4 regions of the Paraburkholderia sp. SUR17 genome follow, and region 1 is predicted to be linked to each of the others. Evidence: predicted binding sites of a transcription regulator. Region 1 holds the regulator's gene; each other region holds the start of a gene.

Region 1 (4,903 bases):
TCGCGCACCCAGTCGACGCTCAACGAGGCCCGCATGATGGGCATCATTCGCTCGTCGATGGAGGCCATCATCACTATCGACGAATCGCAGCGCATAGTGATCTTCAATCCCGCGGCGGAACGCGTGTTCGGTTGTTCCGCGATGGACGCCATCGGCGCCCCGCTGGCGCGCTTTCTGCCCGAGCGGTTCCGCGAAGGCCATGCGCGGCACGTCGAGCAGTTCGGCGTGACAGGCGTCTCCGACCGTCAGATGGGCCGCCAGCGCGTGCTGTATGGCCTGCGCGCGAACGGCGAGGAATTCCCCATCGAAGCCTCGATCTCGCAGATCCGCGACGCCACCGGCAAGCTCTATACGGTGATGCTGCGCGACGTGACCGAGCGCGTGCGCGCTGAAAACGATCTCAAGCAGTCGCGCGAGGAATTGCGCGAACTCTCCGCCAACCTCCAAAACGTGCGCGAAGAGGAAAAGACCCGCATCGCGCGCGAGTTGCACGACGATCTGGGCCAGCAGCTCACCGCCCTGAAAATGGATCTCTCCGCGCTGGAACACATGGTGGGGCCCGATTCCGGCGCAAGCACCGACACGCTGGAGCAGCTTCGCAGCATGCGGCGGCTCATCGACGCCACCGTGGCTTCCGTGCGCCGCATTGCCGCCGACCTGCGTCCCGTGATGCTCGACGACCTGGGCCTGTTGCCCGCCATCGACTGGCTCGCGGGCGACTTCACACACCGCTACGGCATCGAGGTGGACCGGCGCATCGCCCCCGGCGACACGAATTTCTCGCGCACGAGCGCGACCACGCTCTTTCGCATCGTCCAGGAAGCCCTCACCAATGTCGCCAAGCATGCCGAGGCCACGCGCGTGGAACTCATGCTGCGCGTGGAGGGCAACTTCTGCGTGCTGCGCGTGAGCGATAACGGACGCGGCAGCCACCCTGCCGGCGCAGACGGCGCCAACGCCCCGGGCAGTACCCACTTTGCGAATGGGACGAACGGTCGCGCCGGCAAGTCGTTCGGTATCATCGGCATTCGCGAGCGCGCCCATATGCTGGGCGGCTCGGTTGCGATCGACACGGCCGACGGCAAGGGCTTCGCCCTCACCGTCACCTTCCCTCGCGAGGCCGTGCAACAGGAAGAGACACTTTCATGATCAAGGTACTGATCGCCGACGACCATACGCTGGTACGCGACGGGCTGCGCCATATCCTGCAGAACGCCAGCGGCTTCGAGGTGGCCGGCGAAGCGTGGGACGGCGCGACGACGATTGCGCTCACACGCTCCACCGAAGCGCAGGTGCTCGTGCTCGACCTTTCCATGCCGGGGCGCAACGGCGTCGAACTGATCCGGCAGATCAAGGACGAGAAACCGAATCTGCGCATTCTCGTGCTCACCATGCATGCCGAGCAGCAATACGCGGTGCGTGCGTTCAAGGCGGGTGCGTCGGGCTATCTCACGAAGGAAAGTGCCAGCACGGAGCTTGTTTCCGCGGTGACGAAGGTGGCCGCGGGCGGTGTCTACGTGAGCCTCGCCATGGCCGAGCGCTTCGCGCAGAGCCTCAACGAGCCCGCGGACACGCTGCCGCACCAGCGCCTCTCCGACCGCGAGTTCGACGTGTTCCGCCGCATCGCGGCGGGCCAGAGCATCTCCGAAATCGCGCAGGAGCTATGCGTGAGCGCGAAGACCGTGAGCACCTATAAAACGCGCATTCTCGAAAAGATGCAGATGCCGCACGAAGCCGCGCTGGTGCGCTATGCGATGCGGCACAAGCTGTTCGACGACAACGACGAAGTCTGACGAAAACCGCAAGGCGCGAAGGTATGCCCTGCGTCGTCGCTTTGCGTTCTGCTGCCCACTCTCCTGCCGTTGCGCGGGCAACCTGTTCCGGTTCGTTTCACGCTCGCCTGCGCAACGCTCCTCAAGGCGCTCATAAAAGCGCTGATTAAAAGACCGACTAGAAAGACCGACTAAAAAGATCGACCAAAGCGCTGATGAATCGCGCATGAAGCGCAGTAAAGCGCGAGCCAGCCGAACGGCGGCATATCGCCGCATTCAAGGCCTCACAGGGCACACCGGCCGCCCGGCAAACACCCCGCCCGCTGTAGGAATCGACCTACACGCATTCCTTCCGCCCTACTGAAAGTTCAACCGTCGCCGATTTAAATTCCGTGAATCGCAGACCATACTTGCACCCATGAAATCAGAACGGTCCGCCAAGCTGAAAGTCTTCCTCGCGGAAGACTCGGTACCGGTGAGACGAAGAATCTCGCTCTCGCTCGGCAGGATCGACGGAGTGTGCGTGGTGGGAGAAGCGGAAGACGTATCCGCCGCGCTCGAAGGAATTGCAACATCCTGCCCGGATCTCGTGATCGCCGATCTACGGCTCGCGCAAGGCAACGGCCTCCAACTGATTGAAGCCGTTACCGCAGCGAACCAGCCTGTGGTCACGATGATGTTGACGAATCACGCAGGTCCGGCATTTCGCGAAGCAAGCCTCGCGGCGGGAGCGCAGTACTTCTTCGACAAGACAGCCGAATTCGAAGAAGCCCGCAGCGCCGTTGAAGCAATTGCCCGCACGCATCGCACGCGTGCTGTCGCCTAGGAGATTGACATGTATTCGAGTACCGCCTGCGACGTAGCTGTTTCGTCTGGCTCGCCCCACACCGGCTATCAGACGTACCCGATTGCCCCTGTCGACGCACCGGCCGATACGCGTGCCGACACCGCCAAGCGCGCCGTGACGCGCTGCTCCACCTGCTCGATGCGCGCCATCTGCCTGCCGCCCAGCCTGACCACGGCGGAGCTCGAACGGCTCGACTCGATCATCTGCACCACGCGCAACGTGCGCCGCGGCGAAGCGCTGTATCGCGGCAACGATGCGTTCCAGAGCATCTACGCGGTGCGCGTCGGTTCGTTCAAGACCGTGGTGATTCATCGCGATGGCCGCGAGCAGGTCACGGGCTTCCAGATTGCCGGCGATGCGATGGGCCTCGACGGTGTCTACGCGGGCCGCCACAGCTGCGACGCCGTCGCGCTGGAAGACAGCCAGGTCTGCATCATTCCCTTCGGCCTGCTCGAAGTGGTGTGCCGCGAAGTGAAGTCGATGCAGCATCACGTGCACCAGATGATGAGCGGCGAGATCGTCCGCGAGTCGGGCCTCATGATGCTGCTGGGCACGATGAGCGCGGAGCAACGCCTCGCCACGTTCCTGCTGAATCTGTCGAGCCGCTTCAAGTCGCGTGGCTACTCGGCCTCCGAATTCCACCTGCGCATGACGCGCGAAGAAATTGGCTGCTACCTGGGCATGAAGCTCGAAACGGTCAGCCGGATGTTCTCGAAGTTCCAGCGCGAGAAGCTCGTCGATACGCACGGCAAGCAGATCCGCATCACGAATATGGAAGGACTGGCCCGCGTGTGAGCGTTGCACGCGGCAGTACGCAGCATGTCTGTTGGCCGCGCATGACAGTGCGGCCAATGTTGAGGACGTAAGGTTAGCCGGATGGTTCCGGCGAATGAGTGGGTGCAAGTGCCTCGAAAGAGGTGTGTGCTTTGACGGCGCAGCAATGCGCCGTCTTTTTTTTGGGCTGTTTGATTTTGTCGGCCGCGATTTGCGCGATGCGCCGTATCGCCGGCCACCATCACCCCCGCCCAATCACTCGCCGCTTGCCGCGTGAAACCCGAGGTATTCGTGCAGGTCGGGCAAGGCGTCCGGTGCGCGTGCCTCTGCATCGACGGAAGCCAACGTGTCACGTGTGCTGCGACGGTTCGAAATCAAGATCCACGATGCCGGGTTCGCATCTTCGCCAACGACTTCGTCCTCGCGCATTGCCGCAGCGATTGCATTCGCCATCGGCTCGCGCCCCGGCGCGATCACCACAAAGCCCTCGTTCGCCAACGCCGCCGTGCGCACGCCCAGCACGTCGCAGAGTTTGCGTTTGGCTCCGACGTCGTGGATATCGGCCTCGCGGAAAGCCTCGATAGTCGCCACGAGCGACGGGTCCGCATAACGCCCCGCCACTTCGAGCACGGGATGACGTTCATCCCATGCCTCGGGCGGACACAGTTTGGCGGCCGGCTGAAGCTCGATGAACGGATTGATCTCCGCCGGATAAATGCGACACACGCGCGGCCGGCGATCGTACGCACCGCAGCGCAGGTCGGCTTGCAAATGCGGGCACGGCCCGTCGAACGCGGCCACGACGGTCACGATTACGCGTAACGGCAGCGTGCCGCTCATCGCCGGGAAGGAACGCCTGAACTTGTAGGCCGCGAGGCGATCGTCGGCGGCCGGCTCGACGGGCCACGGAATCGCGTCGCAGAGCAACTGCGTTTCTCCGCCGTCGCGCAGCCAGCCCGCCGCTTCGGCAAGGCTCAACGGAAGACGCAGATCCCGGCAGCAGCGGCCGCACATCGTGCAGGAGAAATGTGAGGGCATGGCGGTCCAATTCGGGAATGACAGGCGGGCAGGGCTCTGGCGCGAAGCGTACTACGTGTGGCGGGATCGCGCTGCCGGCAGGACAAGGCCGGGCAAAACGCCAGACTGCTGCCATTCGGCTGGGGCTGATCTGGGGACAACTGGTGCTGTCTGGTGCCGCGCAGCATAGGGCCTGAGGCCCGGCCAGCTTCGGCGGCCCCTGCCACCTTCACTCCTGCCACACGATGCAGCCTAAACTACGGCATCCCGCCAGCCCACTCACTGTCCGAAGACGCATGCCCGCCCGATCAGACCGTCGTGCCGCCTCGCCTGCTTTGTGTCCTGCTTCGGCAACCGACGGCGCCCTCGAAGACCCCGCCCTGCTCCGCCGCCTGCTGCGCGCCAAAGACCGCATGGACGCCGCCTCGCACGAGGCCTGGCCCGTCGGGCGTCTTGCGCAGGTCAGCGGCGTCTCCGAGGCCCACTTCGCGCG
Region 2 (4,903 bases), 1.1 Mb from region 1:
TTCGCAAACCACGGACGCGGGCACGGGTCTGCTCGTCTTTCGCAATCTGAATCACGTGGAGGCGAACGGAGCGGAACTCAGCTACGAACAGCAGACCGCGGGCGGCATTCGCGTGCGCACGAGCTACTCGTGGCAACTCGCGCGTGACGAGGCCACGGAAAGCGTGCTGCAAAATTCGCCGCGCCATCTCGGCAAGCTCAATATCGTCGTGCCGCTGGCGAGCGACCGGGTACGTGTGGGCGTGGAGGCGCTCTGCAGCGCGTCGCGTCTCACGCAGGCGAGCCGCACAGGCGGCTATTGCATCGGCAACGTCACGATCGGCTCGTCGAAGCTCGTGCCGCACAGCACGGTGTCGTTTTCCGTCTATAACGTGACGGACAAACGCTACGCGGATCCGGCCGGACCGGCGTTCACGCAGCAGGCCATCGCGCAGGAAAGCCGCACGTTCCTGTTCAAGCTGGTGTACGGGATGTGACATGCGCAAGACTGTCCGAGCCCTGCTGATCGCCTGCGTATTCGGGAGCGCGTTGTTCTGGCGGTCGGAGAGCCACGCCCAGGTCGACGAAGCTGCGTTGAAGGCTGCGTTCATCTTCAACTTCACGGTATTCGTGACGTGGCCGCCAGGTGCGCTCGCCGATGGGCACGTCGTGGTCTGCGTGGGCGCGGGCGCCAGCATTACCCCCGCGTTGCAGAAACTCTCGGGCCGGGCGGCCAACGGTGTGACGTGGGTGGTGCGGGTGATCGAGCCTGGCGAGAGCGGTGCGAACACCTGCAACGTGGTGGTAGTCTCGGGCGCTGATGCGGCCACGCGGGCATTGCGTTCGCTCGCCGCCGCGCGCCAGCCGGTGCTCGTGATCGGCACCGACGAAGAGGCGGCGCAGGCGGCCCCCGGCATTCTGTTGTTTCGCGAGGGTGACCACGTGCGGTTCGATATCGACAACAGCCAGCTTGTGCGGCGTAACCTCATGGCGAGTTCGAGGCTGCTTTCGCTGGCAAGGAGCGTTCAGTGACGACGCAACCGGAGGTTCGTCCCACGGATTCAAGCTGGCGTGTGCAACTCGCCGGTGTCGTCACGGCGCTCGTCATCGCGATGATTGCGCTTGCGTTGTACCAGGGCCTCTCGATGGAGCACGAGCTGCGCGACAACGCGCGCCTGCAAGCGGCCATCGTTGCGCAGAACGCCGCTGCACCCATGATGTTCAACGACCGTCAGGCCGCGCAGGAAACGTTGAGCGCACTGCGTATCCTGCCGTACATCCGCAGCGTGGCGATTCTCGACAAGGACGCGCACGTGTTCGCCTCGTACGGCCCCGAGGTGACGGTGCCGCGCACGCTGCAACCCTTCATCGCGGCCGAACGCGACGGCAGCACCTTCGGCTTACGGTCGGTCACGGTCAGCGCGCCCATCACGTACAACAGCGGACACTTCGGCGACGTGGTGCTGGTGGCCTCCACGGGGCAGATCCTCTCGCGCTTCGCGAGCTACGTGACGCTGCTCGTGCTGGTGTGCCTCGCATCGGTGGCGGCCTCCGGCATCGTGATGCGGCGGCTCAAGGAACGCATGTCGAGCGCGGAAAGCCAGCTTGCGTGGCTCGCCAATACGGATCCGCTCACGCATCTGCCCAATCGCCGCGCGTTCTACGACGAACTCGGCACGCGCCTTGGCGTGCCGGTGCGGCAGCGCACGCCGCTCACGCTGATGCTGGTCGATCTCGACAACTTCAAGATCGTCAACGACACGTTGGGGCACGGCGCAGGCGACGAACTGCTCGCCGCGGTGGCGCGCGAACTCAAGGCGGCGGTGGGCCGTCACGATCTGGTGAGCCGCATCGGCGGCGACGAGTTCGCAATTCTCGCCGTGGACCGCGGCAGTCCCCAGCGCAGCGCCTCGCTTGCGGTACGCGTGGTCGAACATACGCGGCGCGCTTTTCGCGTGGCGGACGTGGAGCTGCACGTGAGCGCGAGCGTGGGCTACAGCCGCTATCCCGACGACGCGCAGCGTCTCGCCGACCTCGTGAGCAGCGCGGACACGGCGCTTTACGTCGCGAAGAGCCAGGGCAAGGGTCAGGCTGTTGCGTTCCGGCCGGAGATGACCGAGGCCGCGAAACGGCGCGCACGCCTTGAGCGCGAGTTGCGCGATGCGCTCAACACCGACGCGTTCTACGTGGTCTATCAACCGAAGTTCAGCTGCGGCGCCGGTGCGATGACGGGCGTCGAGGCACTCGCGCGCTGGCATCACCCGCAGGAGGGCGAAATCTCGCCGGCCGAATTCATCGCGGTAGCGGAGATGAGCGACCTGATCGCGACGCTCGGGCTGCACGTGCTGGAAACGGCGTGCAACGACATCGCGCGGCTCAATCGCGACACGGGCGTGGCGCTCGAAGTGTCCGTGAACGTGTCGGCACGGCAGTTCAGGCATCCGCAGTTCGCGGAGCACGTGTTTTCGGCGTTGCAGGCGAGCGGACTGGATTCGTCGCTGCTCGAACTCGAACTCACGGAAAGCATGCTGATGACCGACGTGGACGACAGCGTACGGCTGCTGCGCGAATTCCAGTCGAACGGCGTGCGCGTTTCGATCGACGACTTCGGCACGGGGTATTCGTCGCTCTCGTATCTGCGCACGCTGCCCATCGATCAGCTCAAGGTTGACCGCAGCTTCGTCAAGGGGCTGCCGCGCGAGGGCAGGGAGATCGTGGAGGCCATCATCTCGATGGCGCACAGCTTCGGCCTCGAAGTGGTGGCCGAAGGCGTGGAGACGTGGGAGCAGTTCGCGTTGCTGCGCGACATTGGCTGCGACCTCGTGCAGGGGTATCTCACCGGCAGGCCCGTGCGGCTGGACGTGCTCACGGCCGACATCGTGCGCGAAAGAGCGAACCCGCCGCACCGCGCGAGCCGCGACTTGCGCGTGGGAGCGCAAGTCGTTGCGAAAGCTGCGGATCGTACGCCGCCGCTTCCTGAACAGCAGAACTGAATTCCATCAGTTTCTTGTCCGGACACAAGCTTACTGTTTGCTGTCATCGGCAAGACTTGACGTTTTCTTGTTGGACGTCAAGGTAATTTCCCGCCCGTTTCAATAGAATCCGCCGCTTACGACACGGGCGCGTTCGCGCACGCGCAACGTGTGGCGCACCCGCTGTCGTTCCCGCCGATCCGACCAGATCACCCAATCAGACCATACAAAATTCCAGGCATATCCGATGGCCAGAGCTATCTTGAAGCGGGCGTGGACCTTCGCTGCAATTGGAGTGGGCACCTGCCTTGCCGGCTGCAGCAATCTCGATGTTCTCGATCCCAAAGGCAGCGTAGGTGCTGCGGAAAAGTCTCTCATCAGCACGGCCACGTTCACGATGCTCATCGTCGTTGTGCCGGTCATTCTGCTCACGCTGCTGTTCGCATGGCGCTACCGCGCGTCGAACCGCAATGCGACCTACGCGCCGAAGTGGGCGCATTCCACGGCCATCGAAGTCGTCATCTGGACCGTGCCCACGATCATCATTCTGTTCCTCGGCGTGCTCACGTGGCGCACGACGCACGAGCTCGACCCGTACCGGCCGCTCGAATCGTCGGTGAAGCCGATCAACGTGGAAGTGGTCGCGCTGGACTGGAAGTGGCTCTTCATCTATCCCGATCTGGGCATCGCCTCGATCAACCAGCTGGCCTTCCCCGTCAACACGCCCGTGAATTTCCGCATCACGTCGGATTCGGTGATGAACTCGTTCTTCATCCCACGGCTGGGCAGCCAGATCTATGCAATGGCGGGCATGCAGACGCGTCTGCACCTGGTGGCCAACGAGGTGGGCGACTACGCGGGCGTGTCGGCCAACTTCAGCGGCAAGGGCTTTTCGGACATGAAGTTCCGTGCGCTCGCCACCACGCCTGAGCAGTTCAACGCGTGGGTGGAGCAGGTGAAGCACGCGCAGGGGCGTCTCGACATGAACGCCTACGGCACGGTCGCGCAGCCTTCGGAGAAGAATCCGGTCGAGTACTTCTCGTCCGTGGATCCGCGGCTCTTCCATAACATCATCGCGAAGTACAACAACGGCCACGTCCTCGACACGAAGGACGAGGCCTGCGGGACGAAGGGGTAAAGCATGTTCGGAAAACTCACGCTCGAGGCGATCCCGTTCGATCAGCCCATCATCATGGGTGCAGGCGCCTTCATGGGCCTTGCGGTGATCGTGGTGCTGGCTGCGCTCACCATCACCAAAAAATGGACATGGCTGTGGACCGAGTGGATCACCACGGTGGACCACAAGAAGCTCGGCATCATGTACATCATCGTGGCCACGCTCATGCTGCTGCGCGGCTTCGCGGATGCCGTGATGATGCGTCTGCAACTGGCGCTCGCCTATCATTCGCCGGGCTACCTGCCGCCGCATCACTACGATCAGGTGTTCACGGCGCACGGCGTCATCATGATCTTCTTCATGGCGATGGCGCTGATGGTGGGCCTCTTCAACCTGATCGTGCCGCTGCAGATCGGCGCGCGCGACGTGGCCTTCCCGTTCATCAACTCGCTGAGCTTCTGGATGACGGCGGTGGCCGCCATCCTGATCAACGTCTCGCTCGTGATCGGTGAGTTCGCACAGACGGGCTGGCTCGCGTATCCGCCGTTGTCGGAATTGCAGTTCAGCCCCGGCGTGGGCGTGGACTACTACATCTGGAGCCTGCAGCTTTCAGGTGTGGGCACGCTGCTGACCGGCATCAACTTCTTCGTGACGATCGTGCGCATGCGCGCACCCGGCATGACGTTCATGAAGATGCCCGTGTTCACATGGACGGCGCTGTGCTCGAACGTGCTGATCATGGCGACGTTCCCGATTCTCACGGTCGCGCTTGCGCTGCTGGGTCTGGACCGCTACCTCGGCATGCACTTCTTCACGAACGACGGCGGCGGCAACGC
Region 3 (4,903 bases), on a different replicon from region 1:
CGCGCAAGTGCTGCCCCACGTAGTCAACGCGGCGACGCCCGAAGGTGAGGTGCCGGCCGAAGGCAAGCTCAACGCCGACACGGTGCTTGGCACGCTGGGCGGCCTCGCGTCGTTGTTCGGCAAGGCGTAAGGCAGTCTGCGTCCGCGGCGCGCCGACCCGCGCTCAGCCGCAGATAACGCACACATGAAAAAGGGCAACGAATCGCTTCGTTGCCCTTTTTTCCTGCCCGGCCGGCGACAGTCATGGCCGGCTCGGCCCTCCAGCCCCCGTCAGTGGACGACCCGTTCGAATACGAACTTGCCGTTTTCCACGTCGACCGGAATCACGTCCTTCGGACCGAACTTGCCCGCGAGGATGAGCTTCGCGACCGGATTCTCGATCTCCTGCTGGATCGCGCGCTTGAGCGGCCGCGCGCCGAACAGCGGGTCGTAGCCGACCTTGCCGATCTGATCGAGCGCTTCCTCGGATACCACGAGTTGCATGTCGAGCTTCGCGAGCCGCTCGTGCAACCGCTCCAGCTGGATCTTCGCAATCGACTGGATGTTCGACCGGTCGAGCGCGTGGAACACCACGACTTCGTCGATGCGGTTCAAGAACTCGGGCCGGAAATGCTGCTTGACCTCGCCCCACACGGCGTCTTTCACCGCTTCCTGCGGTTCGCCCGACATCGCCTGGATCAGGTGCGAGCCGAGGTTCGACGTCATCACGATCACCGTGTTCTTGAAGTCGACGGTACGGCCCTGGCCATCGGTCATGCGCCCGTCGTCCAGCACCTGCAGCAGCACATTGAACACGTCCGGATGCGCCTTCTCGATTTCGTCGAGCAGGATCACGCTGTACGGTTTGCGGCGCACCGCTTCCGTGAGGTAGCCGCCCTCCTCGTAGCCCACATAGCCCGGCGGCGCGCCGATCAGCCGTGCGACGCTGTGCTTTTCCATGAACTCGCTCATGTCGATGCGGATGAGATGTTCTTCCGAATCGAACAGGAACGAAGCCAGCGCCTTGCACAACTCGGTCTTGCCCACGCCGGTCGGGCCGAGGAACAGGAACGAGCCGTACGGCCGGTTCGGGTCCGCGAGACCCGCGCGCGAGCGGCGAATGGCATCGGCCACTGCGGTGATCGCCTCGTCCTGCCCGACCACGCGCTCATGCAGCTTCGCCTCGATCTGCAACAGCTTTTCGCGCTCGCCCTGCATCATCCGCGAAACGGGAATGCCCGTGGCGCGCGACACGACTTCGGCGATTTCCTCCGCGCCCACCTGGGTGCGCAACAGACGCGGGCGGCTCGGGTTTTGCTGCTCTTTCGCTTCGGCCTGCGTGACCTGCTTCAGTTGCGCCTCGAGTTGCGGCAGTTTGCCGTACTGCAATTCGGCAACCTTCTCGAGCTTGCCCTCACGCTGCAGACGCGCGATGTCGGCACGCGTGCGCTCGATCTCTTCCTTCAGTTGCGCGCTGCCCTGTACCGCGGCCTTCTCGGCGGTCCAGATTTCTTCGAGGTCCGAATATTCGCGGTTGAGCCGCTCGATTTCCTCTTCGATCAGTTGCAGGCGCTTTTGCGAGGCCTCGTCCTTCTCCTTCTTGACGGCTTCGCGCTCGATCTTCAACTGGATCAGGCGCCGGTCCAGACGGTCCATCTCCTCGGGCTTCGAGTCGATTTCCATCTTGATCTTCGAAGCCGCTTCGTCGATCAGGTCGATCGCCTTGTCCGGCAGGAAGCGGTCCGTGATGTAGCGATGCGAAAGCTCCGCGGCCGCGACGATCGCCGGGTCGGTAATCTCGACGCCGTGGTGCAGCTCGTACTTCTCCTGCAGACCGCGCAGGATCGCAATGGTGGCCTCGACCGTCGGCTCGTCGACGAGCACCTTCTGGAAGCGGCGTTCGAGCGCGGCGTCCTTCTCGATGTACTTGCGGTACTCGTCGAGCGTCGTGGCGCCGATGCAGTGCAGTTCGCCGCGCGAAAGCGCCGGCTTCAGCATGTTGCCGGCGTCCATCGCGCCTTCGGCTTTGCCCGCGCCCACCATGGTGTGGATCTCGTCGATGAAGACGATGGTCTGGCCTTCGTCTTTCGCGATGTCGTTGAGCACGGCCTTCAGGCGCTCTTCGAACTCGCCGCGGTACTTCGCGCCCGCGAGCAGCGCCGCCATGTCGAGCGAGAGCACGCGCTTGCCCTTGAGCGTCTCGGGCACTTCGCCGTTGACGATGCGCTGGGCGAGCCCTTCCACGATCGCGGTCTTGCCGACGCCCGGCTCGCCGATCAGCACCGGATTGTTCTTCGTGCGGCGCTGCAGGATCTGGATGGAGCGGCGGATCTCGTCGTCGCGGCCAATCACGGGATCGAGCTTGCCGGCGCGGGCGCGTTCGGTCAGGTCGACGGTGTACTTCTTCAGGGCTTCACGCTGGCTCTCGGCATCCTGGCTGTGCACTTGAGCACCGCCGCGCACGGCCGCAATCGCGGCTTCGAGCGCCTTGCGCGTGAGACCGTGCTGGCGCGCGATGCGGCCCGCCTCGCCCTTGTCGTCGGCCACGGCGAGCAGGAACATCTCGCTCGCGATGTAGGTGTCGTTGAGCTTCTGCGCTTCCTTGTCGGCCTGATTGAGCAGGCCGAGCAGTTCGCGGCCGATCTGCACGTTGCCGTCGGTGCCCTGCACCTGCGGCAGCCGCGTGATCGCGTCGTTAAGCGCGGTCTGCAGCGCCTGCACATGCACGCCCGCACGCGAGAGCAGCGAGCGCGCCGAACCGTCTTCCTGCGCGACGAGCGCCGCCAGCAGGTGCACGGGTTCGATGTACTGGTTGTCGTGGCCGACCGCGAGACTCTGCGCGTCCGACAGGGCTTCCTGGAACTTGGTGGTGAGTTTGTCGATTCTCATTGATGAGCGCTCCAATTCTGACTGTCACCAAAATGAGGCGCTTCAGGGCGGTTTCAAGGCACTTTTTGCATGCTTTCGCACGCGGCGGCACGTTTTTGCGAAAAACGATGCGCGCGGAACCGTCCTGCGCCGAAGGTCTGCAACACAGTGCACTCGCGGCGCGCGAGGGTGTTGACGAGCGTCAAACGGTGCCGGAACCGGGCATCCGGGCGGACCGGCTAATCGGAACGTCGATGGGAGCGTCTGAAGCCGGTACGTCTCAGATCGAACCGGCGGGAGCCTGCACGATCGGTACGGCAACCGGAATACCGAGCAGCGCCGCAAGCTGGCCCGGCGGCTCGATGAGTTCGGCCACCGTGTGGCGATCGAGCTCGGCGAAGAACGCGGCACGCGCGGCTTCGAGCACGTGCTTGAGTCGGCATTGAGGATCGATCACACAGCCGCGCCGCACGCCTTTACTGTCCGGAAAGCAGCCCACCAGCGCAAAGTCGGTTTCCGTGGCGCGGATGATCTCGCCCACCGTGAGTGCGCGCGAGGCGGGAGCGAGCCGCAGCCCGCCATTGCGGCCGCGCACCGTCTCCACCCAGCCCAGTTCGCCGAGTTGCTGCACCACCTTCATCAGATGATTTTTCGAAACGCCGTAGGCGTCGGAAATTTCCTGGATGGTCGAAAGTCCTTCGTCGCGGGCCGCCAGGTACAGGATCACGCGGAGCGAGTAGTCGGTATAGTCAGTCAGTCTCATGGCAACGAGTCGGCCTTCGACGCGCGTTTCGCGTAAAAGACCCTGTCCGTTTCGGGGTTGCGGCAATCGACGGCGCGCCATAACATGCGCCGTTGATGCTCGTTTTTGAGGGCAATGTCAGCTATTGTCCTTCAGTTTCGCTGTTTGCGGAGCCTGTGCTCATTCATGGGGCATATCTCCCGATGACCGGACAAAGGCCGCTACCGCGCCTCTGTCTCACCACTACCACGCTTCATGACGCCGTCCGCTTCACTTTCCAGCGCTGCCGCCCCGGCCACGCGCCACCCCGAACCGACCACCGAAAATATTCGAGCGCTGGTCTACGCGTTCTACGACCGCGTGCGCGCCGACCCGCTCCTCGGCCCCGTGTTCGACACCGCGCTCGCCGGCCGCTGGGACACCCATTTGCCGAAAATGTGTACGTTCTGGGCGAGTCTCGTGCTCGGCGAGAAGGGTTATCGCGGCAATGTCCAGCAGGCGCACGAGCCGCTGCCCGGCGTCGAGCCGAAGCACTTCAGCCAGTGGCTCTACCTGTTTCTCGATACCGTGGAAGCGCGCTACGAACCGGCTGCCGCGGTCCGCTTCATGGAGCCCGCACTGCGTATCGCACAAAGCCTCCAGTTGAGCCGCTTCGGCTGGGACTACGCGATTCCGCCGGAGCAGCAGGCGCTGCTCGAGCGGGTTGCGCCGCGCCGGTCGGCTCACGGCGACAGTCACGCCGGGCACGATGCCGGGCGCGATAGCCCAGTCGGCGAACCCTTCCCGGCAAAGATCATTGGACGTGGAGCGGACGCGTCGTAACGACGTCGCCGCGCGGCGACAGCTTCAATGGTGCAGCACGGCAGCGGCTACTTCGCCGCGTTACCCGACTTGATGCCCCAGCGCGCCAGCGCCGCGTCGTCGGACTCGCGCGCATCCACCCAGCGCTCGCCGGCCGCGGTCTTTTCCTTCTTCCAGAACGGCGCCTGGGTCTTCAGGTAATCCATCACGAACTCGCACGAGGCGAACGCGTCACCACGATGCGCGGAAGTGGTCGCCACGAGCACGATCTGGTCGAGCGGATAAAGCTTGCCCACGCGATGAACGATCAGCACGTCCACACCCGGCCAGCGATCACGAGCCGCATCGACAATGTCGGCGAGCGCTTTTTCGGTCATGCCCGGATAGTGCTCGAGCTCCATTGCTTCGACGCCGCTGCCTTCGTTGAGGTCGCGCACGGTGCCGACAAAACAGGCCACGGCGCCGATGCGCGGATTCTGCGCGCGCAGCGCCGCCACCTCGGCGGAAAGGTCG
Region 4 (4,903 bases), on a different replicon from region 1:
GGAAGGCTCCGTGTGCGAGGTCGATCACGACACCGTCGCCTATCACTTCCACGAGCCCCTCGGCGTGGTCGGCCAGATCATTCCGTGGAACTTCCCGATCCTGATGGCCGCCTGGAAGATCGCCCCGGCGCTCGCCGCCGGCAACTGCATCGTGCTCAAGCCCGCCGAGCAGACGCCCGCTTCCATCCTGGTCCTCATGGAACTCATCCAGGACATCCTGCCCAAGGGCACGCTCAACGTCGTGAACGGCTTTGGCCTGGAAGCGGGCAAGCCGCTTGCCACCAGCAAGCGCATCGCGAAGGTCGCCTTCACGGGCGAGACCACCACGGGCCGCCTGATCATGCAGTACGCGAGCGAGAACATCATTCCGGTGACGCTCGAGCTGGGCGGCAAGAGCCCGAACATCTTCTTCGCCGACGTGATGGACCGCGACGACGGCTACTTCGACAAGGCACTGGAAGGCTTCGCGATGTTCGCGCTGAACCAGGGCGAGGTCTGCACGTGCCCGTCGCGCGTGCTGATCGACGAGAAGATCTACGACCGCTTCATGGAACGTGCGCTCAAGCGCGTGGCCGCCGTGCAGCAGGGCCACCCGCTGGACCCGAAGACGATGATCGGCGCGCAGGCCTCGCAGGAGCAGCTGGAAAAGATCCTCTCGTACATCGACCTGGGCCGTCAGGAAGGCGCGCAGTGCCTCACGGGCGGCGAGCGCAACGTGCTCGCGGGCGAACTCTCGAAGGGCTACTACGTGAAGCCCACGGTGTTCCGCGGCCACAACCGCATGCGCATCTTCCAGGAAGAGATCTTCGGGCCGGTGGTGTCCGTCACGACGTTCAAGACCGAGGAAGAAGCGCTGGAGATTGCCAACGACACGCTGTACGGCCTGGGCGCCGGCGTGTGGACGCGCGACGGCACGCGTGCGTACCGCTTCGGCCGCGCGATCCAGGCGGGCCGCGTGTGGACGAACTGCTACCACGCGTATCCGGCGCATGCGGCATTCGGCGGCTACAAGCAGTCGGGTATCGGCCGCGAGACGCACAAGATGATGCTCGACCACTACCAGCAGACCAAGAACCTGCTGGTGAGCTACAGCGAGCAGCCGCTGGGGTTCTTCTGATCGGTGGCTTGATGCGTTGGTGAAAGACGGGCGGCGGGCGGAAGAAACGCACGCCGCACGCCGCGGCTCCATACGTGCAGACGCAGCCCTTCAGCCGCCAAGATCGGGAATAGCCTTCACCACCATCTCGAACAGGTGGTCGAGGTCGCTCTCCGTCTTCATGCCTTCGAATGGGTCGCGATTGGCGCCGAACGCGGCGTCAACCTCGATCCAGTCTTCGCGGGTCAGGAAACGCAGCGCGGCCGGCAGGATCAGTTCTTCTTCGAGGCGGCGGTGTTCCGCGAAGAACCGCGCGTATTCGTAGACGCTGTCGCGCAGTGCCGCGAAGGCCGCCTCGTCCGCGAGTTCGTAGCGCGTGAACACGCGCTCCAGTTCGCGCACCTTCGCTTCGCCTTGCGCGTGCTGGTGCTCCAGTTCCTCGATGATCTCGTCGAGATCCGCCGTGCGCATGCGCAGCCGCGCGAACAGATAGCAGTCTTCCTTCGGGTGATGGATCTGCTCGGGATATTCGCGAATGTAGTAAAGCATCGCGCGGAACACGATGGCGTCGGGCGTTTGCGCGTGGGCATCGACAAGCTCGATGAAACGCTGCATGCCACCGACCACCACGGCGAGCTGCTGGTGTTCCCTGATGATGGCCTGCACGGCCGTATGCATGGCGGACGGCACCATGATGTTTCTCCTCGCGGCAATCGCGGCAATTCGTGGCAATTCGCGGACGACGGACGGCCCGCAGCAAACCGACTGACGTCCTTTAAAAAGTATCGTGCCGCCACGAAAGCCAGCCTTGACCGCAATCAATCCGCACACGGGGCGTTGCACGAGACACTTCCACGCACGCCGATGAGCCGCTCCGTGTCCCTGGCCTGGCGGCACGCCCGTCGTCGGCCAAGGGAAAACCCTATAATTTGCATTTTTCCGGCGGGCGATCGCCATCACGCGGTCTGCAGCGCGGGAGCCCCCGGCACACGGCGCCTCGCGAGTGAGCCGGCAAGCACGGCAAACGCCGGACCACACACGGCGGCGAAGTCCTCGCACAATCGGCATCGCCGGCACCCTCAATCACTATCGGGAACGCGCCTTTCACGGCGCGCACACGACATGAAGCGAATCGGAGCGTTTTTCGTTGCGAGCTGGCTGGCGGCAGCCACGCTCTATCTGGGCCGGCACTCGGTGCCCTTCATGGCACTAAGCGGCGTCATCGTGTTTGCCGGGCTCGATCTGCTGCGCCCTTGAGCGCAGCCGCTTGTCGACGATAGCGGCAGTCCATGCGCGGCGGGTCGCACTGACCCCGCACTGACTCGTTCGATGGCGCAATGGCGCATCGGGTGCTAGCCTGCCTCTGCCACTCCGGCAATCACCACCCCGCACAGGAGAAAGCCATGAAGAAATCGCGCGTGTTTCTCGGGTCGCTGATCGTCACCGGCATGCTGGCTGCGTCGGCCGTCAGCGCGCAACCGCCGCACGACGACCACGGAAGAGGCGATCACGGCAAAGGCGAGCAGGGTCACGGCCGGGGGCATGGCCCCGAGCGCATGCCGCCGGGCCACAGCCCCGAGGGTCCGGGCGCGTCCGCCTACGCGCCGGGCCACTGGCGCAAAGGCGATCGCCTGCCGCCCGAATACCGCGACCGCCAGTACGTCATCGACGACTGGCGCGCCTACCGTCTCGGGCCGCCGCCGCGCGGTTACACGTGGATCGGCGTGGGTGGCGATTACCTGCTGGTGCAGATCTCCTCCGGCATCGTGCTGCGCGTGGGGCCCTAGAGCGCAACGAATCAGGGCCGCGGGTCCCGAGCCCTGATTCGACACGCCCGACCAGTCGACATCCCCTTCTGTTCCCCCACTCCCGCTCACGTCGCCTGCGCGGCACGAGGCGGCCTCGCACGAAGGCGCCTCATCCCTTCCGCTTCGTACCCAACGTATCTGTCGCACGCCGACACGCTCGCGTACGCGACCGCGCCTTCCCGGCCGCCGTGCAGGCAACGCGCCCCTCCCCACCCGACAACGAGAACACCTCGCGCAAGCCGCGCGGATGTGAGCCGTGCATGAGGGGCAGGTAAGCGGGAGATGTCCGCCCCCACGGTCGGCCGCGTTACCAAGGGCGCTTGATCGTGGTCAAGAAACGGCAGGCGGGTGGATTACAGAATCGCTTACACGCTCCCTTCAACCTTCCGCAGGACACCCACCGTGAATGCCGCCACCTCCACCGACACGCCCTTCGCTCTGCCAACCCGCGTACTCATCGCCGTCGACGCGTCGGCCGCCTCCCAGCAGGCGCTTGCCTACGTGCAAAACCTGCTGCGGCCCGAGAACCAGGTCCGCCTCGTAAGCGTGGCGGAGAACCCGCGCACGCTCGTGCCGACCGGCGGATTCGTCGGCAGCACGCTCGACGTGGCACGCGCCGAGTTGCGGCGCGACGCGGCAGACGCGCTGAGCCACGCCAAAGCGCTGCTCGCGCCCAGCAACGCCGCGATCGAAACCGAGGTTATCGACCTCTCGCAGCACGGCGGCAGCGTGGTCGATGCGCTGATGGCCGAAGCGAACGCCTGGCAGGCGGATCTGCTCGTGGTGGGCGCGCGCCAGCATCACGGCGTGATGCGCTGGGTGGAGGGAACGGTGTCCGAGCCGCTTGCGCGACTCGCGCGGTGCCCGATTCTCGTCGTGCCGGAGCGCTTCGAAGTGAAGCCCGGCCAGGTGCCCACACGCCTCTTCTTTGCGCTCGATGCGAGCCACGTGGCATTGCAGGCGCTGCGTTACGGCATGCGCTTCACCACGCGCAACGCTCACGTGCATGCCGTGTACGTGGTGGACCGCGCGGTGCGCCTGAGCGACCTCGTGCCCATCGACATGCTCGAAAACGCGTTCATCGACGAAGGCAAGGCGGTGCTGGCCAATGCGGAGCCCATTCTCAGCAGCGCCACGTCGTCGGCCACCACGGCGCTTCTGAAGACCGAACTCGCCGGCGACGATGTCGCCCACGCCATCGTGCGCGCGGCCGACCACTGGCACGCGGAACTCGTGGTCATGGGCACTCACGGCCGGCGCGGCATGGCGCGCTGGGCGCTCGGCAGCGTGGCGCAGCGTGTGGCGCAGCTCACCAGCGTGCCGCTTCTGCTGGTTCACTCGCAGGAGGCGTGAGGGCTTTGCGGCGGCGTGCGAAGCGTGTCGAACATCGCCCGCATGGCGGCTCACGCAAACCGGCGCTAGAACCGCAGGCGCATCAACGCGCCCTCACCGGGCGCGTCGTCCACCTCGATCCTGCCGCCGTGCGCTTCCATGATCGTCGCCGCGATGGCGAGCCCAAGGCCCGCTCCGCCATTACGGCTGCGGTCGAGCCGATAGAAGCGATCAAAAATTCTCGCGCGCTGATCCGCGGGAATACCAGGCCCGTGGTCGCGCACCGAGCAACAGCGGCCCGGACCGCTCACCACCTCCACCGCCGTTCCTCTCGGCGTGTGCTCCAGCGCGTTCTCGATCACGTTGCGCAGCGCCCGGCCAATGGCTTCCGCGTGGCCGCGAACGGTGGCGCCGCCTGCATCGACAAAGGTGATGGAACGCCCGCGTGCCACAGCAAGCGGCAGCAGATCGGTGGAAACGTCGCGTGCCAGCGCGTTGAGATCGACGCGGTCGTCTGCGGCAATTTCTATCGTGCTCGCCTGCGCCATGTCCAGCATCTGGTCCACGAGCCGCTTCATGCGCTGGGCGTCCCGCGTGAGCTTCGTCTTCGTCTCTCCGTCCGGCAGATTGCCGATGCCGAGCATCAGGATGGCAAGCGGCGTGCGCA

What was found. The regulator FNR, encoded in region 1, switches genes on or off when oxygen is low (the NO sensors DNR and NnrR bind a similar motif). The targets are predictions, from matches to a motif close to TTGATNNNNATCAA.
Region 2: a site for FNR is predicted at 3,039-3,052, ahead of cyoA (ubiquinol oxidase subunit II). Genes of this name have one in related genera too.
Region 3: a site for FNR is predicted at 3,040-3,053, ahead of clpB (ATP-dependent chaperone ClpB). Genes of this name have one in related genera too.
Region 4: a site for FNR is predicted at 1,905-1,918, ahead of P2869_RS03045 (hemerythrin domain-containing protein). Genes of this name have one in related genera too.

Annotation. Positions count from the first base shown of each region.
Region 1 is NZ_CP120509.1:1,629,152-1,634,054, forward strand. Features, by position in the region: gene P2869_RS24635 (PAS domain S-box protein) at 1-1,149, shown strand, start outside; gene P2869_RS24640 (response regulator transcription factor) at 1,146-1,793, shown strand; gene P2869_RS24645 (response regulator transcription factor) at 2,191-2,598, shown strand; gene fnr (fumarate/nitrate reduction transcriptional regulator Fnr) at 2,608-3,414, shown strand; gene P2869_RS24655 (YkgJ family cysteine cluster protein) at 3,649-4,431, opposite strand; gene P2869_RS24660 (AraC family transcriptional regulator) at 4,707-4,903, shown strand, end outside.
Region 2 is NZ_CP120509.1:2,748,832-2,753,734, reverse strand. Features, by position in the region: gene P2869_RS29510 (TonB-dependent receptor) at 1-475, shown strand, start outside; gene P2869_RS29505 (YfiR family protein) at 477-1,010, shown strand; gene P2869_RS29500 (EAL domain-containing protein) at 1,007-2,971, shown strand; gene cyoA (ubiquinol oxidase subunit II) at 3,198-4,088, shown strand; gene cyoB (cytochrome o ubiquinol oxidase subunit I) at 4,092-4,903, shown strand, end outside.
Region 3 is NZ_CP120508.1:2,037,772-2,042,674, forward strand. Features, by position in the region: gene P2869_RS08970 (YidB family protein) at 1-130, shown strand, start outside; gene clpB (ATP-dependent chaperone ClpB) at 271-2,868, opposite strand; gene P2869_RS08980 (Rrf2 family transcriptional regulator) at 3,128-3,610, opposite strand; gene P2869_RS08985 (group III truncated hemoglobin) at 3,845-4,411, shown strand; gene moaE (molybdopterin synthase catalytic subunit MoaE) at 4,459-4,903, opposite strand, start outside.
Region 4 is NZ_CP120508.1:664,315-669,217, reverse strand. Features, by position in the region: gene adh (aldehyde dehydrogenase) at 1-1,117, shown strand, start outside; gene P2869_RS03045 (hemerythrin domain-containing protein) at 1,208-1,789, opposite strand; gene P2869_RS03040 (hypothetical protein) at 2,219-2,353, shown strand; gene P2869_RS03035 (RcnB family protein) at 2,500-2,883, shown strand; gene P2869_RS03030 (universal stress protein) at 3,307-4,257, shown strand; gene P2869_RS03025 (ATP-binding protein) at 4,323-4,903, opposite strand, start outside.